DNA from 3 places in the Pseudoalteromonas sp. SG44-8 genome. Region 1 is predicted to be linked to each of the others. Evidence: predicted binding sites of a transcription regulator. Region 1 holds the regulator's gene; each other region holds the start of a gene.
The links. Region 1 encodes sigma-54, which starts transcription at its own class of promoters, with help from an activator protein. Its sites were predicted from a motif close to GTTGGCACGNNNNTNGNNT; they were not measured.

Region 1 (9,992 bases):
CTATAAAGCAGTTATGTTTATCAACAACATAAAGATCATCGGTACCTTCTGGTAGCTCACCACGTAAACGTAAGTAGCGCAGTACTACGTCGATAGTGACATCAGGGCGGATGGTCACTGTATCTGTGTTCATCAGCGCGCCAGCAGAGCGCTCTTGATAAGAGAGTGCTTGAGTTGCACGTTCTCGATCTTGGCTGTCCATGGCACTAACAACGTCTTTGTAGACGGTATCAGGTAGGCTACGTAGTACTTCCCCTAGATCATCGTGACTCATGTCCTCAGTTGCCGCAGCGATGTGCTTCGGCTCCATTTGGGCAATGATCCCTAAACGAACATCTTCTGAGAGTTCTTCAAGTACGTCACCTTGTACATCTGGATCAACCAGTTGCCATAATAAGGTACGAATCTTATGCGGGGATGACTCGAGTAATAATGCGGTGTCACACGGAGCTGTTTTTGCCAACATACGCCTTACTTGAACAAATTGACCACTGTTAAGTGACTTGGTCACTTGTTTTAGTTGTTGTAGTGGGTAATCTTGTTCAAAAGCTTCTGGCATTGGCGTCCTTAAAAAATTAATACACTTGATAGGTAGGGTAACTGTTGTCGATAATTAACGCGCTTGGTCTGTTTAATTAACGACTTTATTCAGTTTAACGCAATTTAGTGGTACTGACTACGAGCTATTCTTGTTCGTTAAAGCGTTGTGCGATCAACTCACCAATTGCTGCAAGAGCAGGTTCAGCGTCCGGGCCCTCACATACAACTTTAACTTCTTTGCCTTGGCTACTTTCTAATAGCATTAAGCCCAGTACGCTGTCGCCTGCGGCTTGTTTGTCATCTTGATGAAGTGTGATGCTGGCATCAAACTGCACAGCTAATTGCGCTAATACGCTGGCTGCGCGAGCATGTAAACCGAGTTTGTTTTTTATTAAAAATGTATCTTCTAAGCGCATCAACATTCCTTACTGTAAACGTGAGTTGTTATTCTTGTTCACGATGGCGAATTTTCACATTACTGTGGCTCATCGAGAAGCTTTCACCTATAGTTTGCGCTAGATAAACTGAGCGATGTTGACCACCGGTGCAACCAATAGCAATTGTTAAGTAACTGCGGTTATTACGTTCTAAGTGCGGTAACCAAGTTTGTACAAAGGTTTGGATCTGCCAAGTGAATTTTTGCACGATACTGTGACTGGCTAAATAATCTTTTACTGGTTGATCCAGGCCTGTGAGCGGTTTTAACTCAGGCTCCCAGTGTGGATTAGGTAAAAAACGTGCATCAAATACATAATCGGCTTCTTTTGGAATACCATGCTTAAAACCAAATGATTCAAAGGTGATGATTAGTTTTTTATCTTTTTTCCCTAAAATCTTTTCACGGATTGACTCAGCAAGCTGGTGGACACTGAGATCTGTGGTATCAAGCATGAAATCAGCACGAGTAGTTAATACATCAAGCAACACTTTTTCTTGCTTGATGGCTAAATCCAGTGGCAAAGAATCCAAAGATAATGGGTGTAAGCGGCGGGTTTCAGAAAAGCGTTTGATCAGGGTTTGATCATCACTGTCTAAATAAAATAGCGTCGGATTTGCAAAACCAGGCAAGTATTCAAGAATGTCGTTAAATTCTTCCTGCTCTTTCGGTAAATTACGAACATCGATACTGACGGCAATTTTGTCGTAATTATCAGAGACACTGCGTACTAATGACGGTAATAAGTTAACTGGAATATTATCTACACAATAATAGCCAAGATCTTCTACTACACGTAAAGCAACAGATTTACCTGAGCCAGAACGCCCACTGATGATGATTAACTCCATGTAAATTCTCCTTCATTTAATACCAATTTTATTAAAAACATGCTCATTCTTGCTTGTTAAATAACCCACTAACTTTGTTTAAAATTATTTATATAGAACAACTATATAAATAATTTCCACCTTGTTCTAGAGCTATTTTCCTGTTGCAATAATTACTCTCTAATTCAATACAATACAATTGGTATGACTACGATTGAGCTGCAATTACATGATACAAATCTTGGTCTGTTTTTGCGCTACGTAGTTGTTTACAAAAATCTTTGTTATTGAGTTTATCAGCAATTGTGGCTAACGTCTTCAAATGAAGTTGGCTGTCACCATCTGGTACGATGAGGGCTACAAATATATCAACTGGGCGATTATCAATCGCATCAAAATCAACCGGTGATTCACTCACTAAAATTATTGCTAGCGGGTTTTCAACACCACTCATACGGCCATGAGGGATAGCAATACCACGACCAATACCCGTACTACCTAGTTTTTCTCTCGACAGTAGTGCGTTGAGGATTTCTTGTTGTGATAGCTGAGGGAGCTGTTCATGAGCCAATTGGCTTATAAATTCAATGATCCGTTTTTTGCTATTAAAAAGGACCGCAGCTTTACTGCAGTCCTGACAAATAAGTGAGCTTAATTTCATAGTGTTAGTGTCGAGCGTGCTTCTCTTTGTGTTTAATTACTTGACGATCAAGTTTATCGATTAGTCCGTCAATAGCTGCATACATGTCTTGGTGCTCAGTCGAGGCAAATAATTCAGCGCCACTGACATGTAATGTGGCCTCTGCTTTTTGGCTTAGTTTTTCTACATCAAGAATAACATGGACATTATTGATATGATCAAAATGCCTTTCAAGCTTGGCAAACTTATTGTTTACATAGTCTCTTAATGAATCAGTAATTTCTACGTGACGACCAGTTAAATTTAGTTGCATAAGCATTTTCCTCTTGTGATTTTACGCCTTAAATCAAACTTTTACGTTGATTTGACGGTGGAATAGCCAGCGACTCGCGGTATTTTGCAATAGTCCGTCTAGCTACTTTGATACCTTGCTCTGCCAATATATCTGCAATCTTACTATCACTCAATGGTTTCGCTGAGTTTTCTGCACTGATCAATTTTCTGATCAATGCTCGAATAGCTGTCGAAGAGCATTCGCCGCCGTTCTCAGTGCTTACATGACTTGAGAAAAAATACTTTAACTCAAAAATACCACGGGGGGTATGCATGTACTTTTGTGTCGTTACGCGAGAGATTGTTGATTCGTGCATCTCAACCATTTCAGCAACGTCGTTTAGTACCATAGGTCGCATTGCTTCAGGGCCATGCTCAAAGAATCCCTGCTGTTGTTTTACAATGCAGTTAGTTACTTTGAGTAACGTCTCGTTACGACTTTCTAGGCTTTTAATAAACCATTTAGCTTCTTGCAAATGCGAACGTATAAATTGGCTGTCAGTGCTTGATTTTACTGAGCGTGACATTGCCGCATATTGGCTGTTCACTCTAATTTTTGGCATGCTGTCTGGATTAAGTTCAACCACCCAGCGACCTTTAATTTTTTTCACCGAAACATCAGGTATAACATACTCTGATTCTTCGCGTACTATAGTATCCGCAGGCTTTGGATTAAGGCTGTGGATCAATGTCATTACTTCTTTCAGCTCATCTTCTTTAAGCTTAGTCTTTTTCATCAAAGTGCGATAGTCACGACTAGCTAATAAATCGATATGATCAGTTAAAATCATTTTAGTCTCGCTAATCCAAGGAGTTGCAGGATCAAATTGATTTAATTGAATACATAAACATTCTTGTAGGCTGCGCGCAGCAATACCAACAGGGTCAAATAACTGAATGCGTTTTAACACTGCTTGCACTTCGTCTAGTTCGATTTCTTCTTCGTTATTACCTTGATTTAAGCTCTCTGCGATGTCTTCGCAGCTCAAGGTTAAAATACCTGAATCGTCAACAGCTTCAACAATCGCAATGGCAATAGCTTCATCGGTTGGACTAAAAGGTGTGAGCTGTAATTGCCACATCAGATATTCGTGCAGGGTTTCAGTTGAAGCACCTTGATAAATTGACTCATCTTCAGGCATTGGGCCGGATGACGTATTTGGCGCAGCACTCATGTATTCGTCCCAGGTGACGTCCATAGCCATTTCGTCACTTAAAGTCTCTTTACTTAATGCTTCGCTACTTTCTTGTTCATATTCGCTGGGCTTGTCGTCTGCTGATGCACTAACAGTTAAGTCATCGTTGTCTTGTTTTTGTTCGTTTTTACCAGCCGTGTCGTCTGAATATTCATGCTCTTCTAGCTCTAACAATGGATTGCTGTCGAGTGCTTCTTGAATTTCTTGCTGGAGATCCAATGTACTGAGTTGCAATAAGCGAATTGCTTGTTGCAGCTGTGGTGTCATTGTAAGTTGCTGGCCCATGCGCAGCTGGAGTGATTGCCTCATGTATCTCTAACAATCCTTTTATTGTTATCATCGTTAAGTCTAGCAGATACTTAGCCGAGCGTGGCTTTATAGCCTAAATTGCTCGCCCAGGTAAACATCGCGGACTGTTTGGTCGGCAAGTACATGCTCAGGGGTACCTGATGCAATTAACTCCCCATGAGAAACTATGTAGGCTTTTTCACAAACATCAAGGGTTTCTCGTACATTGTGGTCGGTAATAAGTACGCCAATACCACGGTTTTTAAGGTGTTCAATAATCTTCTTTATATCTAACACTGAAATAGGATCAACGCCAGCAAAAGGCTCATCAAGTAAGATAAATTTTGGATTTGCGGCTAAAGCGCGTGCAATTTCAACTCGACGACGTTCACCACCAGATAATGCCATACCTTGGCTGTCGCGAATATGTTGAATGCTAAACTCATCAAGTAAGCTGTCTAGTGCTTCTTCTCTGGCTTGTTTATTCAGCTCTTTACGAGTTTCTAAAATAGCCATCAGGTTTTGATAAACAGTTAACTTACGAAAGATGGATGATTCTTGTGGTAAGTAGCCAATCCCTAACCGTGCGCGACTGTGCATTGGCAGTAAAGTGATGTCATTATCATCAATACTTATTTTACCTTTGTCGCTAGGTACTAAACCCACAATCATATAAAAAGTGGTGGTTTTACCTGCGCCATTAGGACCCAGTAAGCCAACAATGCTGCCTGCGCTAACTTCTAAACCCACGCTTTTTACAACTTGGCGACCTTTATAGCTTTTTGCTAAAAATTCAGCTTTTAATATACTCATGGCTGCCCTTTAGGTTTGTCTTTTTTACTGTCAACAGGTACCAAAATAGTGTGTACGCGATCGTTTGAGCTTGCGCCTTTTTCAGCACTGATCAGCTGTTGGTCCATATCATAGGTAATGCTTTTGGCATTAATTTTTTGACCTGCTTGAGTGACTTGTGCATTACCAATTAAAGTTAAATAGCGCTTGGCGACATCGTAACGGACTTCATCAGCACTGGCGCTCATTATTGTGCCATCAGTTTGTTTTTCTTCAAAGTAAGCAGGGTTACCAGTTGCAACAAGCAATTGTTTGTTATTGCCTAAATCTTCGCGCTTATGGACTTCAAGTCGATCCGCTTTGATACGGCGGTTACCATGAATGATTTCAACATTTTTTTCAAAAATACCGATATTATCTTTCAGTTGGGCAAGCTGCTTTTCAGCACTGATAGAGACTTGATCCGCAGGTGGTGCCGTATTTTCAGCAAAGCTTGCAAAGGCAATGAATAAGCTTGGTATCACAAGCAAGTGAGCAAATTTATTGGTCATAATATATGGTTCGCGTATGGTTAATTAGTTCTACCACTTCGGCTTTTAAGTCGGCATGGAGGCCGCGCCCAGTGATCTTTAAATTTGGTCCGATTAATTCAACTGGTTGTTCTGAACTCATGGTTTGTAGTTCAATATCAACCTGAATATTATCTGCGTTTATATGTTCAATCATGGCATTATTGGTCAGGTTTTTAGCAACCACATTACCTTCTAAAATTAATTGATGATTTTCATATAGGGTGGCTTCATCGGCATTAATTTGCCACGTTTGCTGTTGATTATAGAGTGTAAAAATAGGTTGTTCAAAGTAAGTAAACCCTAACTGTTGGTAAAGTTCCATTTTTGCAGCTGTTACTTTGTGGCTAATTTTACCTTGTTCATCAAACGCGGTTTGTTTTAATGCCACCGCAGTATAATCAGGTTTTGCTATTATATCTTCTTGGTTTTGTTTTATGGCAGTGCTTTGATAAAAATACGGATACCACAGCCATACCATACAGCCGACAAATAATACGCATAATATTAAACGCGCACTATTCATGAGCTTGTGCCTTCGCTGGTTAATGATTTACCATTTTCGAGCATTAATAAATCAGTGAGTTCACGCACCGCTCCAAAACCACCAGGGAGCATGGTTGTATAATGTGAAACTCGCTTGATCAAAGGGTGAGCATCATTTACTGCCACCGCAAAACCAACTAATTCCATTACCGGCAAGTCAGGTCCGTCATCGCCTATGTAAGCGATTTGTTCATCGCTTAACTGCAATTTATCTTTGACCTGTTGATAAGCTTGCAACTTGTTTTCTTGACCTTGGTAAATATGCGGTACTGTCAGGCTAGTCATCCGTTGCTGAACTATCTGTGAATGACGACCGGTGATCACGGCAACTTCAAAACCGCTATTGATCAGTGCTTTGATACCAAAACCATCTTTAGTATTAAACGCTTTGAGTTCTTCACCTTGATTGCCAAGATAAATGCGGCCATCTGAAAACACCCCATCGATATCACAGATCAGGAGTTTGATTTTTTGTGCTCGCTCGCTCGCATCATCTGAAAGTGGCTGATATAAGTCAGCAAACTGCATTATAAAACTCCTGCTTTGAGCAAATCTTGCATATTAAGAGCACCAATAGGGTGGTGTTTATCATCAACTACAATTAAGCCATTGATACGCTTATTCTCCATAATATTGAGTGCCTCGGCGGCAAGCATATCCGCGGTTGCTGTAGTGCAAGAGCGGGTCATGACAGTGCTGATCAAAGTGCTATGAATATCTATTCGTTGCTCTAAAATTCGGCGTAAATCACCGTCAGTAAAAAGCCCTGCAAGTTGCCCTGTGTCGTCAACAATGGCCGTCATACCTAAGCCCTTGGCCGACATTTCGATTAATGCATCTTTGATACATTGCTTGTCATTGATCATAGGCGTTGCTGGGCCACTGTGCATAATATCTTTTAAACACAATAGTAAACGTTTGCCTAAGCTTCCCCCAGGATGCGATAGCGCAAAGTCATCGGCAGTAAAGCCTCGGGTTTCTAACAGAGCAACGGCTATTGCATCACCCATCGCAAGCGTTGCCGTCGTGCTCGCAGTCGGGGCGAGTCCTAATGGGCAGGCCTCTTGACTTACTTTGATGCATACATGAGCATCAGCCCAATTTGCCATTGATGATTCAGGGTTACCTGTCATGGCGATCATTTTTGCGCCAATACGTTTAATAACCGGAATAATATTCAGTACTTCGCTGGTTTCGCCTGAGTTAGAAATAAGCATAACCACGTCATCACGAGTGATCATCCCTAAATCACCATGACTTGCTTCACCCGGATGGACAAAAAACGCAGGCGTGCCAGTGCTTGCCAGTGTTGCAGCAATTTTATTACCAATATGCCCAGATTTCCCCATACCGACTACTATGATCCTTCCGTGACATTGATACATCAATTGGCAAGCTTGATTAAAGTTTTCGTCTAGATATTGGGTTATATCAAGCAGTGCTTGGCGCTCTATTTCTAGCACCCGCTTACCTTGTTCAATAAAATTTAACTGCGTCATTGTGTTATCCATTTTGTGGGTAGCATTAAGCAACTTGGCTAAAAATATAACTCTGATATGCTAAAAATGCGACCAATAACAGGCCACCTTCAACTCTATTAATGCGTCTTGTACCTTTAAAGCTCAAGGACATAGCTATAAGGGCTATGGTGGCACCAATCATAATTAAGGCATCACGGTTTGCAGCTGAAGGGTCAATAATTGAAGGGTTGATAATCCCAGCCAGTGGCAACACAGCTAAAATGTTAAAGATATTTGAGCCAACAATATTACCCAGTGCTAAATCATCTTCGTTTTTTAATACCCCAGCAATACAGGCTGCCAGCTCAGGCAGACTGGTGCCAATAGCAATAATGGTTAACCCTATTACTAAATCACTTAGGCCAAAATATTTGGCTATATCAACTGCTGAGCCAACTAAAAAATGTGAGCTCACAGGCAGTAATATCATACCAATAATTAACCAAAATAAAGCCGATTTGGTGGGCACGTTATCTGGTACGTCTTCACAGGCTTCACTTACAAATGGGTCATCAGCTTGGTTTTTAGCGCGAATAGAAATAATAACTAAGCCCGCAATAAAGACCACAAAGCCTATGATTAATGCAACGCCCTCAGCAAATGAAAAGTAGTTATCCGAAAATATATACCAGGCGGCGATTGACACTAGCAGCACAAGCGGCATTTCGCGTTTTAATGTCATTGATGATACTGATAGTGGGCGCAATAGCGCGGTAATACCTAAAACAAGTAAAATATTAGTGATATTTGAGCCAACGGCATTACCCACGGCAGTGTCAGTTTTACCTGCAAGCGCAGCTGATGCTGAGACCATCATTTCAGGGGCTGACGAGCCCATAGCAACAACTGTTAAACCAACAATAAGAGTAGGAACACCGAAATTTTTTGCCAGTGCCGCAGCACCATATACAAAGCGATCTGCACTCCAAACGAGAGCTGCAAATCCGAGAATTAAAATGACAAAAGAAGTCACCATTACGTTACGCCAATTATTCAAAATGAGATGGCTGCAAATAGTAACAAAAGCCAACCTGAAAGTATAAATAAAAGAATCTGCGAAGCTTGTTAGATTATGGACTGATTTGGACTGAGAAAAATTATTTAAGCGACGGTTAAGCCAACGGCTGTAAGCTTTGCAGCGCTATTACATAGAATATTACAAAATTTTACGATTTGTTTTTTCCATCTTGGTGTAAAAACGCTTAAAATAGGTGAACTAGTGAAAATAGTAATGGAGAGCGACTTGTCGCAACCAATAGTAGAAATCAAGGATGTAAGCTTTTCTAGGGGCAATCGCTGTATATATAAAAATATGAGCTTTAGTGTCCCTAAAGGAAAAATTACGGCAATTATGGGGCCAAGCGGAATTGGTAAAACCACCATGTTGCGTTTAATTGGTGGCCAATTAAAACCAGATAGCGGCACTATTTTATTCGAAGGTAATAACATTCCTACCATGTCGCGCAAAGAGCTTTATGCGGCGCGAACCAAAATGAGTATGTTGTTTCAAAGCGGCGCATTATTTACCGATATGTCAGTGTTTGACAATATCGCTTTTCCGCTGCGTGAGCACACTCGTCTAAGTGAAGATTTAATTCGCCTTGTGGTGCTAATGAAATTACAAGCTGTTGGCTTGCGTGGCGCACAAGATCTAATGCCTTCTGAGCTGTCAGGTGGTATGGCACGTCGTGCTGCATTAGCGCGTTCAATCGCGCTTGATCCTGAATTAATTATGTATGATGAGCCATTTGCAGGCCAAGACCCTATCTCCATGGGTGTGTTGGTTAAGTTGATTAAGTCGCTTAATCAAGTGCTTGGGTTATCATCATTAATCGTAACTCACGATGTAACAGAAGTAATGAGTATTGCCGATCACGTTATCATTATTGCCGATCAAGGCGTTATTGGTAGCGGTACACCGGATGAAATGCGTAATCATGAATCGGCCCTAGTTCAGCAGTTCTTAAAAGGATTATCTGATGGCCCAGTGCCGTTTCATTTTCCTGCTCAACCTTATCAAGAAGAATTACTGGGAGGGCGCCGCTGATGTTTGATTTTTTGCAAATGCTAGGTCATAAAACGTTAGGACGGTTTGCTGCACTTGGTCGCTCTACTCAGATGTTGATAGGTGCGTTGTGGAGTTTGCCTAATTTTAGAAAAGGCACGCCGCTTTTAATACGGCAATTATATATGGTCGGCTCGCAGTCACTATTGATTATCATGGTGTCGGGCTTATTCATTGGTATGGTGTTGGCGTTGCAAGGCTACACCGTACTAGTTGGTTATGGTGCAGAGGATAGCT
Region 2 (9,992 bases), on a different contig from region 1:
CTATTTGGTCAAGCACAACAAACAACACCTTACTCATATGGATTTGACTCAAGATCAGGTGGTATGGGATACAACGATGCTGCTCGTCAATTATTGTATGTACCAACACTTGACGACAGCCAAGTTGTTTATGGTGCAGATTTTGATCAAGCAGCCTTTAATGAGTGGGTTGAAAGCGAAGGCCTAACTCGCGGTAAAATCAATAACCGTAACAGCATTGATGGTGATTGGTGGGTTACGTTCGATTTCAAAGTTGAGCAAGAATTTATGGGCTTTACTGATGATCAAAAAGGCTCAGCATACTTTGTTATCAAAAATATCGGTAACATGCTAAATGACGATTGGGGCGTGCTGAAAAGCGGCAGCGCATTACAAAACGCTGTAACGACTGAAATTGTTAATGGTCAATACGTTTACACCAGCTTTAATGATCCAGCAGGTGCAAGTGTAGAAACTAAGCCGTCACTTTGGGAAATGCGTGTAGGTGTTAAATACACATTCTAATTTGCTAAAGTAACTTACAAATTAAATTAATTTTAAAGCCCATCTTTTGATGGGCTTTTTGTTTTATTCATCTAATTTACTAGTTAACTTATCTAAACAACTAAGCAAGGTTTGATACTCGGCTTGAGTTAAAACATCCAACAGATTCTTCTCCCACGCTAAAGCAGCTGGGGCTAATTGCTGATACAAGCCCAACCCTTGCTCACTCAACGCTAACAAGCTGGCGCGTTTATCTGCTGGATCGATTAAACTCACTACATAGTGTTTATCTATCAATGCCTTAATAGCACGCGATACCGTGGATTTATCCATTGCTGCTTGCTCGCACAATGCTTTCGCGTTGCTTTGTCCAAACTGGGCTAAATTAAACAAAATACGCCACTGAGGAATGCTTAAATCACTTTGTTGTTGATATACGGGTGCAAACTGTTCACTCATTTTACTGGCTAAGTTAGCCAGACGATAAGGTAAAAATGTCTCTAAATCGAGAGCCATAACGGCTATGTCCTCTTAATTTACAATCATGTTTAAGTGTCCATAAATATGTACAGTGACAAAAAGCACGATGTTTGAATTTAGTCTCACTTGAGAGTATCTTACAGTAAAACATAAAGGAGTCGAGTGATGACCAGCGAATTAAAATATATGACAGGATTTGGCAATGAGTTTGAAACCGAAGCTCTGCCTGGCGCATTGCCTATTGGGCAGTTTAGCCCGCAAAAAGTAAAATACGATTTATACGCTGAACAATTTAGTACCACCGCATTTACCGCGCCGCGTGCTGATAACCGCCGCACTTGGATGTACCGTATTCGCCCATCGGTTGTCCAAGGTGATTACAGCGCAATTGATAACGGTTTAATTCGCACCGCCCCAATTACCGAAGTCCCGACTCCACCTACAATGCTTCGTTGGGATCCAATTGATATTCCAACCACACCAACCGATTTCATTGATGGTTTGATCACTATGGCTGCAAACGGCAGCGCCAATGGCCAAACAGGAATTGGCATCCATGTTTATGTAGCGAATAAATCAATGACTGATCGTTATTTTTATAATGCCGACGGCGAAATGTTATTTGTGCCGCAGCAAGGTCAGTTACTGCTGAAAACAGAATGTGGTAATTTAACGATTAAAGCGGGTGAAATCGCAGTGATCCCGCGTGGCATTAAATTCCAAGTCGTTTTGCTCTCTGATACTGCTCGTGGTTATATCTGTGAAAATTATGGTCATGCTTATGTGTTAGCTGAGCGCGGCCCAGTGGGAGCCAACGGCTACGCTAACGACCGTGATTTTCAATACCCTGTTGCTGCCTTTGAAGATAAAGAAGGTGAGTTTGAGTTGGTTGCTAAGTTCAACGGTAATATGTTCCGCTGTGATATAGGCCACTCCCCTTTAGATGTTGTAGCCTGGACGGGCAACAGTGCACCCTATAAATATGATTTAGCACGTTTTAATGTAATGAATACAGTGAGCTTTGATCATCCGGATCCGTCTATTTTCACAGTACTGACATCCCCATCAGGCACAGAAGGCGTTGCTAATATTGATTTTGCAATTTTTCCTCCACGCTGGATGGTGGCAGAAAACACTTTTCGCCCACCCTATTATCACCGCAATATTATGAGTGAATTTATGGGCTTAATTGAAGGCGTGTACGACGCCAAAGAGCACGGTTTTGTACCAGGAGGCATGAGTTTACATAATTGTATGTCACCGCATGGCCCAGAAGCTGATGTATTTGAAAAGGCCTCTAACGCAGAGCTTGAACCGCAACGCTACGAAAATACCCTCGCGTTTATGTTTGAATCACGTTACGTTATTTCACCAACAAAATACGCATTAGAAGGCAAAGAGCGCCAACCTAACTACACTGACTGCTGGCGTACTATTAAAAAACACTACAGTGGCCCACAAGGATAATTGAACCATGAAACTTTATACATATTTTCGTTCATCTGCCGCATATCGCGTGCGTATTGCGCTTAATTTAAAAAATATTCAGCATGAGTTAGTAACTGTTAACTTACTAAAATCTGAGCAACAAGCACCTGAATACCTAGATAAAAACCCGCAAGGGTTATTACCTGCGCTGGAAACCAATGACGGTGTACTCGCACAATCGATGGCAATTTTAGAATACCTTGAAGAAACACACCCCGACACACCACTATTATTTGGTGATGCCTGGCAAAAAGCCCAGATCCGTAATTTATGTTATGCCATTGCCTGCGATATTCATCCTATTGATAACCTACGGGTACTGAAATATTTAAGCGGTGAACTTGGTGCTGACGATGCAATCAAAAATACCTGGTATCGTCATTGGGTAGAGGTTGGTTTTGAAAAAATTGAACAGCTACTTGATCATACAAATGAATATTGTGTGGGTGATAAACCTAGCCTTGCTGATGTGTGTTTAGTGCCGCAAGTATTTAATGCTTATCGTTTTAACGTTGATATGACTGCGTATCCGAAAATAGCAGCCATTTATGAACGTTGTAACAAGCTTGATGCATTTATTGATGCTGCACCACAAAACCAACCGGATGCAGCCTGATATTTTTTAATTACCCAACGCACTGTGTAGCACGGTTACGTGCTCTATCAGATCTAAGCCCAGATCGGTTAAGTAACCGCCATCTGGGCTATCTATAATACCTTTATCAAACAATCGTTGTGCCGCGCTTAATAAGCTTTCATCAGCATCACTATGTAACTTAATACCTTGCATTTTACTGGTTAATGGAAATTTTGCTAACAGTGTAAATTCGTCAATCATCGTTTGTTTAAATTGCATGTGCTCACCTTGTCTTTAGAAAATTATTTTTGTGGATTTTACCCTAACACATTTTATGGCCAAGTCACCCTAAAACCCTAAGTGGGCTGGTTTAAACGCATTTAATTGCAACTGAAACTAGTATTTTGGGATAACTTAGGTATAAGCTTAGTGTAGTTATTTTTTAATGCAAAGGCTAAATATGCGAATTATAACGATTATAGGCATCTGTTTTATCAGTGTAATTTACTCGGCTAATAGTTTCAGTAATAATCAAAAACCAGCCTTGTTTCTTGACGCAAAAAATATAGTTAGCGAGCAACAACTCTGTTGGTTTGAAGATCAACGCTACAGCGAAGGTGCGATTATTATAATGGCTAATGTGCGGGTGATTTGTGCAGCAAAAAACCCTCATCACAATAATAGCGCGTTAAATTGGTTAATGCTCAACGAGCAAAATGAAATTATTTACCCAACCGCTCCTAAAACAATTCGCGTTAATTAATAGAATTGGTATCAACGCACAGTTACGTTACAATAGCAGCGACTTTTATCAAGCAATAGTGAATTATGAATCAGCAAGCAAACAACCCGTTACATGGCATTACACTCGAACAAATAGTAGTAAAACTCGAGCAAACACTTGGCTGGAAAGCGATGGGTGAGCATGTTGATATTCGCTGTTTTAAATCAGACCCAAGTGTAAAATCGAGCCTAAAATTTTTACGTAAAACACCTTGGGCTCGTACCAAGGTCGAGCAGTTATACCTCGATAACTGTGTCGATGCACAACCGCAAAACAGTGGCTTTGTGTGGCCTAGTATTAAAAAGAAGTAACAGCCATTGCGCGTTATAGCTTATAACGCGCAACAAGTTCAGTTACTCGACCTGCTCTGCACAGATCACCGCCAGTGATTGCGGAGTAATTTCAATGATCAATTTATCAGCACTTTTAACTTCACCATCAAGTACATATTTTATTTCCTGAGTCGCCGATATTGCAACGCGGCGCGCATTGGTATGATGTGAATTAATCGCAAAATGTGCTTGGGTAATACTGCTAAATACCAGCTCAGCAATACTTAATACATTGGCTGATGCGTCTTGGTTTGGAGTAAGCCAATTAACATCGAGCAAGCCATCATAGTGATCAGGCTGTCCCCCACCTTGCGCTAGTAAAGTAGTAAAAGGTGCAGCATTAGCGACAATTAAACTATTGGTATGTATTTGCTGCGGCTCGTTATCATCTAGCTGTACTGTGAAATCTTGGGCTTTTTGTTCGCCTAAAGCTTGCCAGAAGCCCTGTAAATATGCGAACTGACCAAGCTCGTTTTTAGTATCCCGATCGGCTTTTTCAATCATGTGTTGTTCAAAGCCAATCCCTGCTAACAGCAGCATTAACTCACCATTGCAATATGCTGTATCCATTTGCTTGGTTTGCCCTTCAATAATCAAATCACATGCTACTTCCACAGGGATCAACTTTGACTTAATTCCCATTAAAACATGTGCTAGAGCATTGGCTGTGCCAAATGGGATAATACCTAATTTACAGTCTGTGTTTACCAAAACACTTGCCACTTCTGCCACTGTGCCATCGCCTCCGCAGGCGATGATCATATCTGGCTTATCAGCTATCGCTTGTTTGGCCAACACAATCCCATTTTTCTCGACTGATGTGATCATCACTTTTAAGTTATAATAAGCAGATAAACGCGCAACAATTAAATGCTCTTTTTGCTGCCATAACTTAGTGCCGGAAACTGGATTAGCAATTAATACCGCTTTATTTTTGATTAATAACTCACCCTTTCTATGGCGTTTAACTAGTTGACGTAGTTGGTGTTTATTTAAATTAGCGGTTTCGCGTGTTTCTTTTATTTGCGCAAGCACTTGATGTACATCAGCCTCCTTATTTTGACTGAGTAAATAAGCCGCCATCACAAACACCGATCGACCACGACCCAACGCACAATGCACCACCACTCGACGATTATCTTTAATATGATGGGCAATCCAGTTAATCGCTTGATTAAGCTGCGAACGTGTTGGGACTCGATGATCAAGCACAGGGATATTTAAATAGTTTATGTTTTCTTGTGTTGATGACCATTCAAGTCCATCAAATTCACAGGTTACATCTAAAATCGCGGTAATACCGTTATCTTTTAAAGTATCTATATCTGAAGGGAATAACCGACAGGCTAAAAATAAGTGTTCGTTAATTTGTTGTAATGGCGGTACTTTATCGTGCTTTCGGCTCCACGCGTTATAAACTTGTGCCCCCAATAAAAAAGGTATGAAAGCCCAACGAATGTAAAACGGGATAACACCGTTTTCTCGTTTACGAAAAATTTTTGCAATATTAAAAAAATAGGCACCGCTTACCAGTAATAAAGATAAAGCCGTCCAATAGAATAGCAGCGAAAAATAGCTAGGACTAACCTGCCACCCCATAATGATAAATACAATTGCCAATAATAAGTAACTTATTGCGGCCCACATAAACGCTCCTTTTGTCGTTAGTTATACCCAAATAGAAATGCAATCTATGCGCCACTAATAAAATTTCACAGAAATAAATATTCATATATATTTCATAGCATTAAGATATCAACTGATTAGTTTAGTGATACTTGCTGTGTTTACATACGTTATTTTTACACACCTTTGCAGCTAACTTACACAGTTGAAAGTATAGATTATTAAATAACTTAGACCATAAAAAAGCCTAGGTTATAAATAACCTAGGCTTTTTATAAAAACATATCGTTTAACTTTACACGTCGATTTTGGTTAACCAGCCATGGGTGTCTGGTGCTTTACCCCATTGAATATCGTTAAGGGCTTGGCGCAAACGCATTGTCGTTGGCCCTGCTTCACCACTGCCCACTTTGTATTCTTTATCATTATGAATAAAAGTACCCACTGGGGTTAATACCGCAGCAGTGCCAGATAAAGCAGCTTCAGTACCCGGTTTTGCAGCACGCTCAAGTAATTCAGTGACTGTAAAATTGCGCTCGGATACTGTCATACCTAAATCTTTAGCGATGGTTAAAATACTGCTGCGCGTCACGCCATGTAAAAAGGTGCTGTCTAGCGCTTTAGTAATAATTTCATTACCATCAATTAAAATAAAGTTTGCGGCACCAGTTTCTTGTACATCACCGCCTGGACAGAATAGAATTTGGTCGGCTTGATGTTGCAAGCGTGCTGCCGTAATGGGTGCTAATGCGCTAGCGTAGTTACCACCGCTTTTGATCATACCCATGTGTGGGGCACAGCGCATACCATCTTCTTCTAACAATACTCGCAGCGCAGTCGCGCCACCAGCAAAGTAATCACCAACAGGTGATAATAGCACATACAATAATGAACTTAATGACGGCACAGCCGCTTTACCAATTGCAGCTTCAGTACCGATATGAGTTGGACGAATATACATAGAGCCCGGTGGTAACGGCGTTTCATCAGCATATTGGCGAACAATATCAATGATCATCTTTTCAAGCATGGCTCCATCAACTTCAGGTAAACTTAATAAATGCGAGCTTTGTTTCATGCGGGCAATGTTAGCGTCCATACGGAAAATATAAACTGAGCCGTCTTCATGGCGAAATGCTTTTAACCCCTCAAAACATGTACTTGAATAGTGAAGAACATGTGCACCAGCATGAAGTTCAATTTTATCTGACGGAACAACAGAGCTTTCGCTCCAAGCGTTATCAGTAAAACGTGCTTGAATCATCTGCGGCATAAATACGGTACCGAATGCGGCCATTTTAATCTCTCTTATGTGGTCTACTTTTACCCCATTGTATGACATTCATGCACCGTTTAACCATAACTAAAACAAGGCATTTATTGTAAGCAACGGGATTTTTTTGCAATTTGGTAAAATTTCAATTTTGTCAGCCATATTGTTTTACTTAAAAGAGTCATTAATCACTTCAAAACTTCGATTGTAAAACCTTGCTACCAAATAGCCGACGGAGCTTCTCAACTTGATAAGCCGTATTTTGCTGCTAGGCTAACTGGTGGAAAAGCATGAAAATAATAGTAAGCACCCATCATTTAGTTGGTTTTTTGCATCCAATTTACATCCTGAAACGTTTACCAACTGACAATAAAAATAGGAACTTTATGGAAACCGACGAATTATTACCTCTACTAAGTGCAACCGCACAGGGCAATAAACAGGCATTTGCTAAATTGTATAATGCCACAAGTGCAAAGCTGTTTGCGATCAGCTTAAAAATGTTAAGCAATCGTGCACATGCTGAAGAAGCGCTACAAGATGCATTTGTGAAAATTTGGCACAATGCATCTGATTATCAAGTAACTAAAGGCACTGTCATCAGCTGGATGATCAGCATTGTTCGTTATCGTAGCTTAGACTCTTTGCGCTATCATAAAGTCCGTAAAGAGCAAGCCCTAGATGACGACTCAGCAATCTCAGATGATTTAACTGACTCACCTTTAGCTATTGATTACGAAGATAAAAGTAAACTCGTTGATTGTATAGAGCAACTAGATGAACAGCAAAAACAGGCGATCCACTTAGCCTACTACAAAGGCTTGACTCACAGTGAGTTAGTTGATCATATTGATACTCCGCTTGGCACAGTAAAAAGCTGGATCAGACGCGGCCTGCAACAGTTGCAAAGGTGCTTAACGTTATGAATTATGACAATCAAAAACTCATCGATATGTTGGCGGCTGAATACGTGTTAGGAACATTAAAAGGCTCTGCTCGCAAACGCTTTCAACGTTTGATGCTCTCATCAAATCGTGTTCGAGAGGCGACCTGGATGTGGGAGCAACATTTAAATAATTTAGCCAGCTCAATTAAATCTGTGCCGCCAGATAGCCATGTTTGGGAAGCAATTTCACAACGTATTGACCCACAGCAAGTAGTATCGAACAATGTTATTCAACCTAAAACTGGTATTTGGCAAGCGTGGTCGTTAATTGCTACCGCAGCCTGTGTAGTATTAGCTTTGATTATTTGGCAGCCACAAACGCCTGTAGGGCAAAACACTCAGCAAATTGCACTGTTTAAAGATGCCAGCGAAAAACCATTATGGTTTATTGATATCAACGAGCAAGGCTTATCAATAAAAGCCAGCGAGCAGCTTACGGCAAGGACGGATAAAGATTATGAGCTGTGGATGATTTTAAAAGGGCAAGATATACCAATATCATTAGGGCTACTTCCTAAAGATGGCGTTAAATCAATATTGAAAGACGCACGTTTTAACGCGCAAGATATTGCCCTGTTAGCAATTAGTATAGAGCCAATAGGTGGCTCACCAAACGGCTTACCTAGCGAAGTACTTTACACTACTGAATTAATTTTATTGTAGTAAAGCAATAAAAGATAGTTGAAAACCAGCGCAAGCTGGTTTTTTATTGTTTTAAAATCAAAACAATAAAAATAAAAAGACATTTTATTAACTTTATTTACGTTTCTTTGCATCTAATTACGACCACCATGCGTTATTAACTATGACCACTATTTATTAAAACTAAAGGACAAAGTCATGAAAGCTTTAACTCCGTCAATATTAGCAGTTGTAGTATGCAGTACCTTAGTAAGCGCCCCATCAGAGGCGTCAAGTCACCGTGAAGCTCCAAATATCAGTCGTTTCCCGACTTTAGATTCAACAGATTTTTATGCATTTAACAGTTATGAACAAGGCCGTGGTGATTATGTCACCCTGATTGCAAACTATATTCCACTGCAAGATGGCTATGGTGGACCTAACTATTTTGCCATGGATCCTGATGCAACCTACAGCATCCATATTGATAACGATGGCGATGCGATTGAAGATATTAGTTTCGCCTTTAACTTCAAAAGTATGCTGCCTAATGACAATCAAGGCGTTGCATTAACCGTTGGCCCTGAAGGCAACCAACGTACCGTTGCTGTACCACTTAAAAATGTTGGTGGTGTTGCAGCTGGCAATAATGCCGCAGTTAACTTTAGCGAATCATACACTATGACGATGATCGCAGGTGATCAGCGTACAGGTAGCAAAACCATGCTAACTAATACCATGACCAGCAGTAATGAATTCCACAAGCCACTTGATTATATTGGCGATAAAACGTTTTCATCGATGGATGGCTATAAAAGCTACGCAGCGCAATTTGTATATCAAGTAGCGATCCCGGGCTGTGACGGTATGGCAAAAGTATTTGTTGGCCAACGTAAAGATCCATTCGTGGTGAACCTAGGCAAAACCTTTGACTTAGTGAACTATGTGCCGGTAGAAGGCGACAGTGCGCCGGGCGCAGGTGATGGCGAGGGCTTCCCTGGAGGCATTACACAATCGGCAGATAATGATGACTTAGCAGATAAAAATGTGACCGCAATTGCTATTGAAGTACCTAAAAGCTGTGTAGTTGGTAATGGCAATGGCACTATTGGCACATGGACTACAGCTAGCTTACCACAGGCGCGTATTTTAAACCCAAATGCTAAATTTGCGAACAATGCGGTAAACGGTGGTGCGCTTACTCAAGTATCTCGTTTAGGTAATCCACTTGTTAATGAGCTGGTAATTGGTTTAAAAGACAAAGATACCTTCTCAAGTTCACAGCCTAAAGACGATGGTCAATTTATTGATTATGTTACCCACCCATCTTTACCAGAGCTATTAAATATTCTGTTCAAAGATGCGGTTAACACCACCTTAGG
Region 3 (9,992 bases), on a different contig from region 1:
ATTGCCGGTGTGGCAAAGTAATCGTCGTAGTATTAGTGTCAGTGGCTTTGATGATTTTAACTATATCAATAATACAACAGCGGGTGATGCAGCAATTCGTATCATTAACGCCGATGAAAACACTGCGCTTCGAGAGGGAGTCAATCAAGTATTTGCATTTAGTTTAGCCGATGTTGATCACGGTATTGTGAGTGCTTCATCTTTATACAGCACGGATAGAAAAGTAACCCGCACTGAAGGCTTGATCCAGCCAAGCGATTTAATTGCCACAAGCGTTGGCCAATATTTAAATTGTGCTGATATCGCAAAGCAAAGCATGCTAGGCGTTAATCTGTATAACAAAAAAGGCGATATGGGCGTTAATTATTCGCAAGGCGTATTTATTGCCTATAAGAAAGACCGTATTACATTAATTGATTCTGATGGTAATTATAAAAATATCTCTGCTGCTCAAGGCTTTTCAATAGAGCAAGGTTTAGATATTCCGTTTTTAGCACAAAGCATTAAAAAGCTAAAAACCTTTACCGAATAACTGCCACTGGCAATTTACCCAAGTTAGGTTATAGTTTTTGTATATGATTATGCCCTAACTAGGGAAGGCTAGCGTAATGAAACTGTGTACTCTTTTCGTTATTTTTATTAGTTTGCTATTTGTTGCTGATCAGGCGGCTTCCGCAGATCAATATTACAAGTGCGTAACCGACAGAGGTACTACTTTTAGCCAATTTCCCTGTGGCGGGCAGGCAACGCAACATAAAATAGCACTGTCGCCCAACGTCACTCCGGCCAATGTAAATCATGTCAAAGCGCTTAATTCTCTTGAGCGTGAACAAATTATTCGTAATCTCAACGCTGAGATACGCAGCGTTAAATATAAACTCGCCATTTTGAGTCGTGACCGTGATCGCGCTGAATACGAGCAACTGCAACGGCTTAATCGTTTAATGAGTGATGATGATAAAAAAAAGCTTAGTAAAGAGATAAAAAAGCAGCTAAAAGTGATCAATAAAACGTTTGCCAAAAACACCAAAACGACCAACAAACAGCTCTCTGCACTCGAAAAAAAACTGAAACGTTATGAATAAACTATTGGGTTTTACCAATATTTAGCATACTCTTAACATGTGTAGAGCATATACTCTACAGGTCATTTTGGAGTACCCGTTCATGCAACCACAAAACATTGCCGAGCTAATTTTAAATGGCTTTAAAAAGCATTATAAATTATTTCAGCAGATCACCGCACAAGCACCTCTGGCATTTGCAAATAAAAACTGGACAAAAATGCACGACATTAGTCGCTTGCGGATCACTTATTACGATGATCGGGTTAACGAAACCACCCAGCAACTACAAAATCAGCAATTAGCCAATCAACTGGATGAATCACTCTGGCTGCAAACAAAACAAATCTACCAGCACTTTTTAACGTTTCATCCACAAGCAGAATTAGCCGAAACATTTTATAACTCTGTGTTTTGCCGCTTATTTCATCGACGTTATTTTAATAATGATTTTATTTTTGTAAAAGCCACCTTAGCAGATGCCCCTGCGCTTCCTGTAGAAGCAGAATACCGCAGCTACTTTCCTGTTGTAGACGGCTTAAAGCCCACTATCCGTAAAATAATTAATCAATTTGATTTTAAAGCCGATTTTGTTAATTTAGAGCGCGATATACGACTTTTAGTAAAGGCGTTTTATAAACAAGCACCCGACACCCATCACCGTGCGTGGCAAATGCGCTTTGACATATTACAAACGCCATTTTATCGCAACAAAGCAGCCTATATTGTCGGCCGTGTGGTATCACAAAGTGGTGTGCAGCCATTTATTATTGCGGTGTTACATCATCAAGAGCAAGGTCTGTATCTCGATGCTTTACTGACTAACTCATCGCAAATGCGGGTTATTTTTGGCTTTGCTCGCGCTTATTTTATGGTTGAAACCCACGCTCCTTCCGCATTAGTTCGGTTTTTAAACCAACTAATGCCCAACAAAACCTTAGCAGAGCTTTACAATGCCATTGGCTTTCATAAACAAGGTAAAACCGAGTTCTATCGCGAGTTTTTAACCCATTTACAACGCTCCAGTGATGATTTTGTGATTGCCCCTGGCACACCGGGCATGGTGATGATGGTATTTACCCTACCTTCATTTGATTATGTATTTAAAATAATTAAAGACAAATTTGGTGAAAGTAAACCATTTGGCCGCGATACCGTTCTCAAACGCTACCAATTAGTTAAAAGCCATGATCGGGTTGGTCGTATGGCAGATACCATAGAGTATTCTAACGTCGTATTCCCTGTTGCGCGTTTTAACGCTACATTGCTTGCACTGCTTAAACAAACTATTGGTTCATCAATGATCATCGAAGGCGACTTACTGATCATCAAACATATGTATATTGAGCGACGCATGACGCCACTGAATTTATATTTAGAAAAAGCTAATACTGAAGATGCCGCTGTTGCCATTGCAGAATATGGCCAAGCACTCAAGGAAATGATCGCCGTTAATATTTTCCCAGGCGATATGTTACTTAAAAACTTTGGTGTCAGTAAACACAAACGCATTATTTTTTATGATTATGATGAAGTGCAATATTTAACAGACATGAACTTTAGGGCATTGCCTAAAGCAAAAAGTTATGATGACTACTTAACCAATGAGCAAAGTTACTCTGTGGCACCACAAGATGTATTTCCAGAGCAGTTATGCACTTTTGTAATGCCAAACCCGCAATACAAAGCAGTTTTCAGCCAAACACATCCAGAACTATTAGACGTCGCATTTTGGCAGCAAGCGCAACGAAATATAAAAGCAGGGGTCGTTAGCCATATCTACCCTTATCCAGCAGCGCAGCGTTTTATCCATCAATGGTAGACGAAAGGACACACAATGAATATCAGTAAAATAGATTTAAACTTACTCGTTTATCTCGACACCTTATTACGCGAATGTAATGTTACTCGCGCCGCAAACCAGCTTAGCATTACACAGCCGGCAATGAGTAATGGTTTAAAACGTTTACGTAACCTGTTTAACGATCCGATCTTAGTACGCACCAGTGATGGTATGGTGCCCACTGAACGAGCTATTGAATTGCAGCCGGTGATCCGTGGCATCTTAATGACATTAGAAGAAACGCTTGCACCAAACCGTGAATTTGAGGCCAGCCAAAGCAAACGGGTATTTAGGATTATGGCCAGTGACTATGCTGCCAGCACCTTAGCACCTAAGCTACTGAGTAAATTACACGATGAAGCGCCGGATACCACACTCGATATTCTCACTCCAAGTGATGTTACTTTTCATGATGTAGAAAACGGTAAAGTTGATATGGCAATAAATCGTTTCGAAAACCTACCGCAGTCGTTTCATCACAAACGTATTTGGAAAGATAGCTTTTGTTGTTTAGTAAAAGCTGACAACCCGATCATTGAAAATTTTAGCCTCGATAGTTATTTAAAAGCTCGGCATATTTGGGTAAGTAAAACAGGTTTTGGTGTCGGGGTTGGTATGGATCCTAAAGACGTACAAAAACTTGGCTGGGTTGATGAAGCGCTCGCCCACTTTGGTAAACACCGAAATATTGCCACATTCACCCGTAATTACCACGTTGCAATACATCTAGCGAAAGAGAAGAACCTGATTGCGACACTCCCTTCAAAAGCCGCTAATATTTATTTAGATGATCCCGGTTTGCAAATTCTGGAGCCTCCCTTCCCTATACCACCATTTGAGTTAGATATGATTTGGAGCCCATTACTTCACAGAGATGCCAGTCATATTTGGTTACGCCAAAAAGTAGCCGAAGTTGCAGATGAATTAAAGTAACGCTCTTACAAAAGCCCTGTAAAATTTGCTTACTGGTATTTTCAAGTAAGCAAACATCAATTTAAAAGTATTAATAATCATGATGTTAAAATAATTTAAAAATGGAATGGCAATTGCTTTAAGTTACTTGAACTTTAATATTCATTTAACTTAAAGAGGTCAATATTATGAATGCCCAGCAAGGAAACGAAGTAAATCATATCACTGACATTATCCAAGTAATGAACAGCGGCATCGACTTTTATGAAAAGGCGCAGGAAAAAGTACAAGATCCAGCCATTGGTGCGCTATTTCAGCGTATGATAGACGCACGTAAAGTCAGCGTTGAAAACTTACAGCCTTACGCTATTAATCAGCAAGGTGAACGAGAAGATGGTTCGTCTTTTGCTGTTGAAGCTCGCCGAGCATATACCGCACTGATCACAAAATTTAGTGCCAACAACGACCAAATTTATGTCAAAGAGCTTGAAGAAGTGGAAGATAAAACACTTGAAGAAATTAAAGCTGCCATGAAAAAACCACAACCGCACGATTGTGAAGCCGCCCTCGCTAAAGTATTACTGACCATGCAAAGCTGTCATACGGAGATGAGCCGTATGCAGAAGCATTAACCACAATGCTTAAATGAGAGCCCAGCCACGCGCTGGGCTTTTTTATGCTCATAATTATAGTTAAATGATTTTTATAACAAAACAATGCAAATAATTAATAAAAATAGCATATTTATTTAACCACAGCATGATTTTAATCGTCTAGGCTTATTAATAGGTACCTACTATCCCGCTGTGGCGCCGCAGCATTTTATCAAAAATAACAAGGTTCCATTATGAGAAATAAACAACATGTAAACCCACAAAACGCTGACGTTGATATGACGCCGATGCTTGATATTGTATTTATACTTTTAATATTTTTTATTGTTACAACTTCATTTGTAAAACCTGTGGCAATAGAGCTGCAACGGCCTGTAGATAAACCCAGTATTGATAAACAAACTAAAAGTGCTCATTTTAGTATTGACCAAAGCAATGCGGTGTATTTTGCGGGGCGATTAATTGACTTAAACCAAGTTGCCACTAACCTTGCGATGTTTGCTGCGAAGTATAATATCGCCACAGTACAAATAGCTGCAGACGAAAACAGTACGCATCAAACTTTAATGACAGTAATGAATAATATCAAAGAGTATGATAACTACCCCATCGCACTCACATCACACTAAAAGCAAAAAAAGGGCCAGACGGCCCTTCAAAACTAAATAACGTAGGAGAAGTTATTTTTAGAATCGGTATTCAGCACCTACATAGTAGTAAGCACCGTTAAAACCAAATGGTGCTGAACGGCGTGAGTACTCAAATACACCGGTTGAACTGATAATAGTATTACCAGAAGCATCAACAATTGTGCCTGAGCGAGAATTACCTATGGTATTTTTATCAGGGTAAACGTCAAATAAATTGTTTGCACCAATATTTAGTGACAAGTTATCTGTGACAAAATAGTTTACTTTTACATCGGTAAGAATTTCAGCGCCGTAAGTCTGGCGACCGCCATCTTCAACCGTGTATTCGCCATAACGATTTAGCGATAAGTTTACCGTCCAATCTTCAAGGCGATATAATGCACTTAAGTTTACTCTGTCTTGTGGTTGCCATTCTTCGATGATTGAGGTTTCTTGCGAAGAAAATACATCTTCGACAGGGATAGTTTCCAAACCACTGCCCGCAGGAGTAAATAAATCAACCACATCGGTTTCAGTAAAGTTAGCCGCTAATGTAAAATCTAGGGTACCGCCGAAGCCTTCCGTGTTCCATGTCGCAACAAAATCCACACCTTGCGTTTCGGTATCTGCACCATTTAAGAAAAACTGCCCTGCACCTGCGCCAGAACTAACCAATGCAGCATCTAGCGTTGATGACAACCCTTTACCTAAACGGTTACTGATCACAATACGATCGTCAATATCAATTGAATAATAATCAACGGTAACATTAATATTATCCGTCACGTTATACACAATACCTAAGCTCATGTTTTGTGACTTTTCTTCTTTAAGTTTTGGAATACCAATACTCTGTGCAAGTGTGCTGTCGTTTCTAAAAGTACCAACTTCTTCTGCAATTAGATCGCCATTAGGACCGACTACAAACTGAGTACTAATATTATTGAAGTACAATTGCTGCATTGATGGTGCTCTAAAACCAGTACTCACCGCACCGCGCAGTGAAACGTCATCAGTCACCGACCAGTTACCCGCTAACTTAAAGTTAACCGTATCACCAAAGCCTTTGTAGTTATCGTAACGCAGTGCGCCAGAGATAATTACATCATCAATAATGTAAGTTTCAGCATCAAGGTAAAACGAAATCACATCACGTGATTCATCCACAGAAGATTCCGGCGATGAACCACCAAAACCTTGTGTACCACCTGCTGCATTTTCGCTGCCAATACCACCGCTCATACCATCGTAAATATTAACACCATTATTAGTATCATAATCACGGTAAGCGTATTCACTGCCTTCTAAAATACGATATTCATCGGTGCGAAGCTCGGCACCCATTGCCAGTGAAAAATTATCATAGTCTTGTGTAAAATCAAGATTGATTGTTTGCAGTGATAACTCCATGCCATACGCATACGCTTGGCGAGGAATAGTGGCACGAATATCATCAGCACTTAAACCTTGATCATAACGTAATAAATTAGCGTATGAACCATTGATAGTGTCACTAGTGGTATAATCGATGCTGTTTTCACCATAGGTGTATGACAGGTCAAGACTAGAGCTATTATCAAACTCTTTTTTAAAGCCAAAGTTATACGAGATATCATCAATGGTGGTGTTGATCATTGGCAAGAAGCCCATCGGGATCACCGCATCACCATCTTGTAAAACTGGGTTGCCATCAGCATTGGCATTATGACGGAAGAACGCGGCTGATTCGTTATCTCGGGTTGAATAAGTAATAAAGCCATAGAGCTCACCACCAGCAAGTTCATAACCGGTATTCACCGTTAAAGCAAATTGTTGCGAGTCTGCATCACCAATTCTAAACGTATCACGTGGTGCAGTCAGCTCACGAGGATCGCCCGCTAACAGCGTGCCATCATCAAGCTCTGTGCAACCATAAAACTGGCAAGAGCCATGTAAACCGGCACGATTTGTAGGTGCACGGTCGCGGTAGTTGATAGTGGTATTTAAATAACCATCATCGCCTAAAGCAAAGCCTTTATTAAAATCAACCGTAACGGTTTCGCCATCACCTTCAGAATACTGGCCATAGTTAACCGCGGCTTTACCGCCTTCATCAGCATCTTTTAATACGATGTTGATAACACCCGCAATCGCATCTGAACCATATTGCGCAGCCGCACCATCACGTAATACTTCGATACGTTTAATTGCAGCAGCTGGGATCGCATTCATATCTGTACCTGCGGTACCACGACCTACAGATGTATTAATATGGATAATGCTGGCTTGGTGACGACGTTTACCATTGATAAGTACTAATGTTTGATCTGGCCCTAAGCCACGTAAAGTAGCAGGTCGTAGTGCATCAGTACCGTCACTGATCGATGAACTTGAAAAGTTAAAAGACGGTGCGATAGCTTGTAACATACGGCCGACTTCTGTTTGTCCGGTATTTTCTAGCGCTTCAGCACTTAAAATATCAACAGGTACGGGTAAGTCTTCGACCGAACGCCCTGCTACACGGCTACCAACGATGGCGATTTTTTCAATATTTTCTTGAGCGGCTTGTTCTTGTGCATTAGCAACTTGGCTATTGGTTGCCATTAAAAGTGGTATTACAGCAGCACTGACCCCTGAAAGCTTTCTCATGTTGTTATCATTCCTATTGATTTGTTTGAGTTTTATACTCAGTAAACCATTTTGATCAACAACCGCATCGAGTTCAGTATTTTTCAGCATTGTACTAAGCGCTTCTAACTGAGTGTAATAACCATACACTGATTGAGCTTGGTATTGTTTTGCTAAATCAAACGAAAAAACCACGGTTTGTTCTGTTTGTTTTGCAAACTCTATCAATGCTTGATCTGCTCGCTGCGCTTTTATATCAAATTGTACCATCTGTGGATTTGCAGCCTCAGCCTGAACATTTAGGCTAAATACTAAAGGTGCTAATACAATTAACCCACAAATTGGATACGTTTGGTTACTGCGCAACTTATACAAACAGTTGAGAAAGAATAATCCGCTATGCAATCCTATTTTTTTATTAATTATTTTTTTACTTTTTATATTTACCATTGTAACTTCTGACACTTTAAATCAAAGAGCAAGCATAAAGCTTAGCTGTGATCACCGTGTTTTAGGCTCACGATATGTTCACCTAAACGTTCATGCTCAATGGCTAAATTGATGCGCAGGCTATCAAGTAAACCGATAATATCACCGGCTTTAAACACCCCAGCCACTTTTAAAGAAGCTAATGCAGGATCAGCAAGTTCAAAACGCGTTGCGGTATAGCGACTCACTTCTTGCAGTGCTTCGCTTAACGACTCGCCATTAAAAATTAGCATACCTTGTTGCCATGCCAGATCCCGTTGTACATCATCTTGTGTTAACCGTTTGATTGGCTTGGTAATACTTTCTTTAATTAATGCTTTTTCGCCAGAGATAACAATACTAGCATTAATTTTTTTCACACTGTCTGTATCATTACTAGCACTTTGTAATTGTACAAAATCATCAGCATTTACGGCAACCGAAGGATCCGTGATCATCACTTTACCCTCAGTAACAACCAGCTCAAGATCCGATGCTGCATTACGTTGCACATTAAAAACAGTCCCCAGTGCGGTAAATGACTTATCGCCTGCCATCACCGTAAATGGACGTGCGGCATCTTTAGCAACATTAAAACGTCCTTCGCCTCGACTTAAAATCAGTTGTCGGCGGTTTTTTGTATACGCAACTTCTAATAAGCTATTGGTATTTAATTGCACAATCGTACTATCTGGTAGCACAAACGTTGCTTGCTCACCGACTTTAGTACGGTAAATTTTACTGTACTTGGCTTGTTCTTGTGGTGTAGTTGGCCACTGCTCAATACCAACAAATATAAAGCTGGCAACTAGCAATGCGGCAAAGACACTTGCCGCAATCGAAAAATTAATTTCTCTGCGGGCAGGCTTATTGATGCTGTTTTTATTGGGAAATAAGCTACTCAACTCATTTAATACGCTCAGTTCATCCCATAACTGGGCTAACTCAAATACCGCATCTTGATGGGCTTTATTTTGTTGCACCCAGTGCTGAAATTGCATACGTTCTTGCTTTGATAAGCCCCTATCCATAGCACTTATCCAACGACTGGCATCTGCTTGAATAGCATCTTTAGACGAAAATTGATGGATATTACTCATTTTCCCACCCTCCTGGCAGGTTCAATAGTGGCACTGCTGTGCTCACCTAACTGCTCATGTTGCTGCATGTAGCGCATAGATTGTAACAAACCTTTGGCAATATGTTTTTCAACCGTACTTTCACTTAACTTCATTTGCGCTGCGATTTCTTTTTGGCTCATGCCATATACTTTCTTTAAAATAAAACATTTTCGCACTGGCTGGCTTAGTTGCTCAGTAGCACGGCAAAACAATAAAAAGCGCTCTTTTGAGGTCACTTCGTCCTCAAGCTGCATAGATCTCAACGACTGCTGATAATCATCAGAGGTATCTAATGAATCGCAATGCTGATTATCCCATTTAGCAATGTGGTTAAGCGCCAAATGCTTAGCAGTCTTTAGCATATAACTGCGTGTATATTTAATATCTTGTTTTAAATCAGCTTGATAGCTCTTAACAAAGGTTTCTTGTACTATATCTTCCACGTCATCTGGTTGTACAATGCGCGAAACAAAACGTCGCAACTGTGAAGACAGATCAATAAATGTTGTAGATAATGTCGGCTTGCGCGTCATTATTAACTTTACCCTTGCTATTATTATTACGCCTAGGGTACGAGTTTTAGCGCCAATTACAAGGCAATTTGTTAATTTTGTGGTTATTAAAGCTGTTTCGCTAACAAAGCACTTACAGCACTTCATAATTAAGCTATTGTCATACAAAGTAATGACTTCATTACTTTATAAACAGCTTTACAGAATATCTAAATTCTAAGG

Region 2: H5163_RS00840 (diacylglycerol kinase family protein) is a predicted target of sigma-54. The motif match lies at 5,829-5,847, and genes of this name have one in related genera.
Region 3: H5163_RS12110 (PA2169 family four-helix-bundle protein) is a predicted target of sigma-54. The motif match lies at 3,941-3,959, and genes of this name have one in related genera.

Annotation. Positions count from the first base shown of each region.
Region 1 is NZ_JACJEQ010000036.1:21,942-31,933, forward strand. It holds gene mgtE (magnesium transporter) at 1-559, opposite strand, end outside; gene H5163_RS18875 (HPr family phosphocarrier protein) at 684-956, opposite strand; gene rapZ (RNase adapter RapZ) at 985-1,827, opposite strand; gene ptsN (PTS IIA-like nitrogen regulatory protein PtsN) at 2,015-2,467, opposite strand; gene hpf (ribosome hibernation promoting factor) at 2,472-2,759, opposite strand; gene H5163_RS18895 (RNA polymerase factor sigma-54) at 2,788-4,284, opposite strand; gene lptB (LPS export ABC transporter ATP-binding protein) at 4,351-5,076, opposite strand; gene lptA (lipopolysaccharide transport periplasmic protein LptA) at 5,073-5,606, opposite strand; gene lptC (LPS export ABC transporter periplasmic protein LptC) at 5,596-6,150, opposite strand; gene kdsC (3-deoxy-manno-octulosonate-8-phosphatase KdsC) at 6,147-6,698, opposite strand; gene H5163_RS18920 (KpsF/GutQ family sugar-phosphate isomerase) at 6,698-7,669, opposite strand; gene H5163_RS18925 (calcium/sodium antiporter) at 7,695-8,666, opposite strand; gene mlaF (phospholipid ABC transporter ATP-binding protein MlaF) at 8,922-9,737, shown strand; gene mlaE (lipid asymmetry maintenance ABC transporter permease subunit MlaE) at 9,737-9,992, shown strand, end outside.
Region 2 is NZ_JACJEQ010000001.1:195,073-205,064, reverse strand. It holds gene H5163_RS00875 (carboxypeptidase regulatory-like domain-containing protein) at 1-504, shown strand, start outside; gene H5163_RS00870 (MarR family winged helix-turn-helix transcriptional regulator) at 568-999, opposite strand; gene hmgA (homogentisate 1,2-dioxygenase) at 1,129-2,430, shown strand; gene maiA (maleylacetoacetate isomerase) at 2,438-3,067, shown strand; gene H5163_RS00855 (TIGR02647 family protein) at 3,074-3,307, opposite strand; gene H5163_RS00850 (DUF1496 domain-containing protein) at 3,489-3,791, shown strand; gene H5163_RS00845 (VF530 family DNA-binding protein) at 3,857-4,123, shown strand; gene H5163_RS00840 (diacylglycerol kinase family protein) at 4,166-5,791, opposite strand; gene H5163_RS00835 (branched-chain amino acid aminotransferase) at 6,066-7,067, opposite strand; gene H5163_RS00830 (sigma-70 family RNA polymerase sigma factor) at 7,430-7,969, shown strand; gene H5163_RS00825 (anti-sigma factor domain-containing protein) at 7,966-8,652, shown strand; gene H5163_RS00820 (DUF4331 domain-containing protein) at 8,830-9,992, shown strand, end outside.
Region 3 is NZ_JACJEQ010000013.1:81,675-91,666, reverse strand. It holds gene H5163_RS12130 (DUF3413 domain-containing protein) at 1-532, shown strand, start outside; gene H5163_RS12125 (DUF4124 domain-containing protein) at 609-1,085, shown strand; gene aceK (bifunctional isocitrate dehydrogenase kinase/phosphatase) at 1,168-2,886, shown strand; gene H5163_RS12115 (LysR family transcriptional regulator) at 2,902-3,840, shown strand; gene H5163_RS12110 (PA2169 family four-helix-bundle protein) at 4,008-4,451, shown strand; gene H5163_RS12105 (biopolymer transporter ExbD) at 4,667-5,062, shown strand; gene H5163_RS12100 (TonB-dependent receptor plug domain-containing protein) at 5,120-8,119, opposite strand; gene H5163_RS12095 (FecR family protein) at 8,161-9,237, opposite strand; gene H5163_RS12090 (RNA polymerase sigma factor) at 9,234-9,791, opposite strand.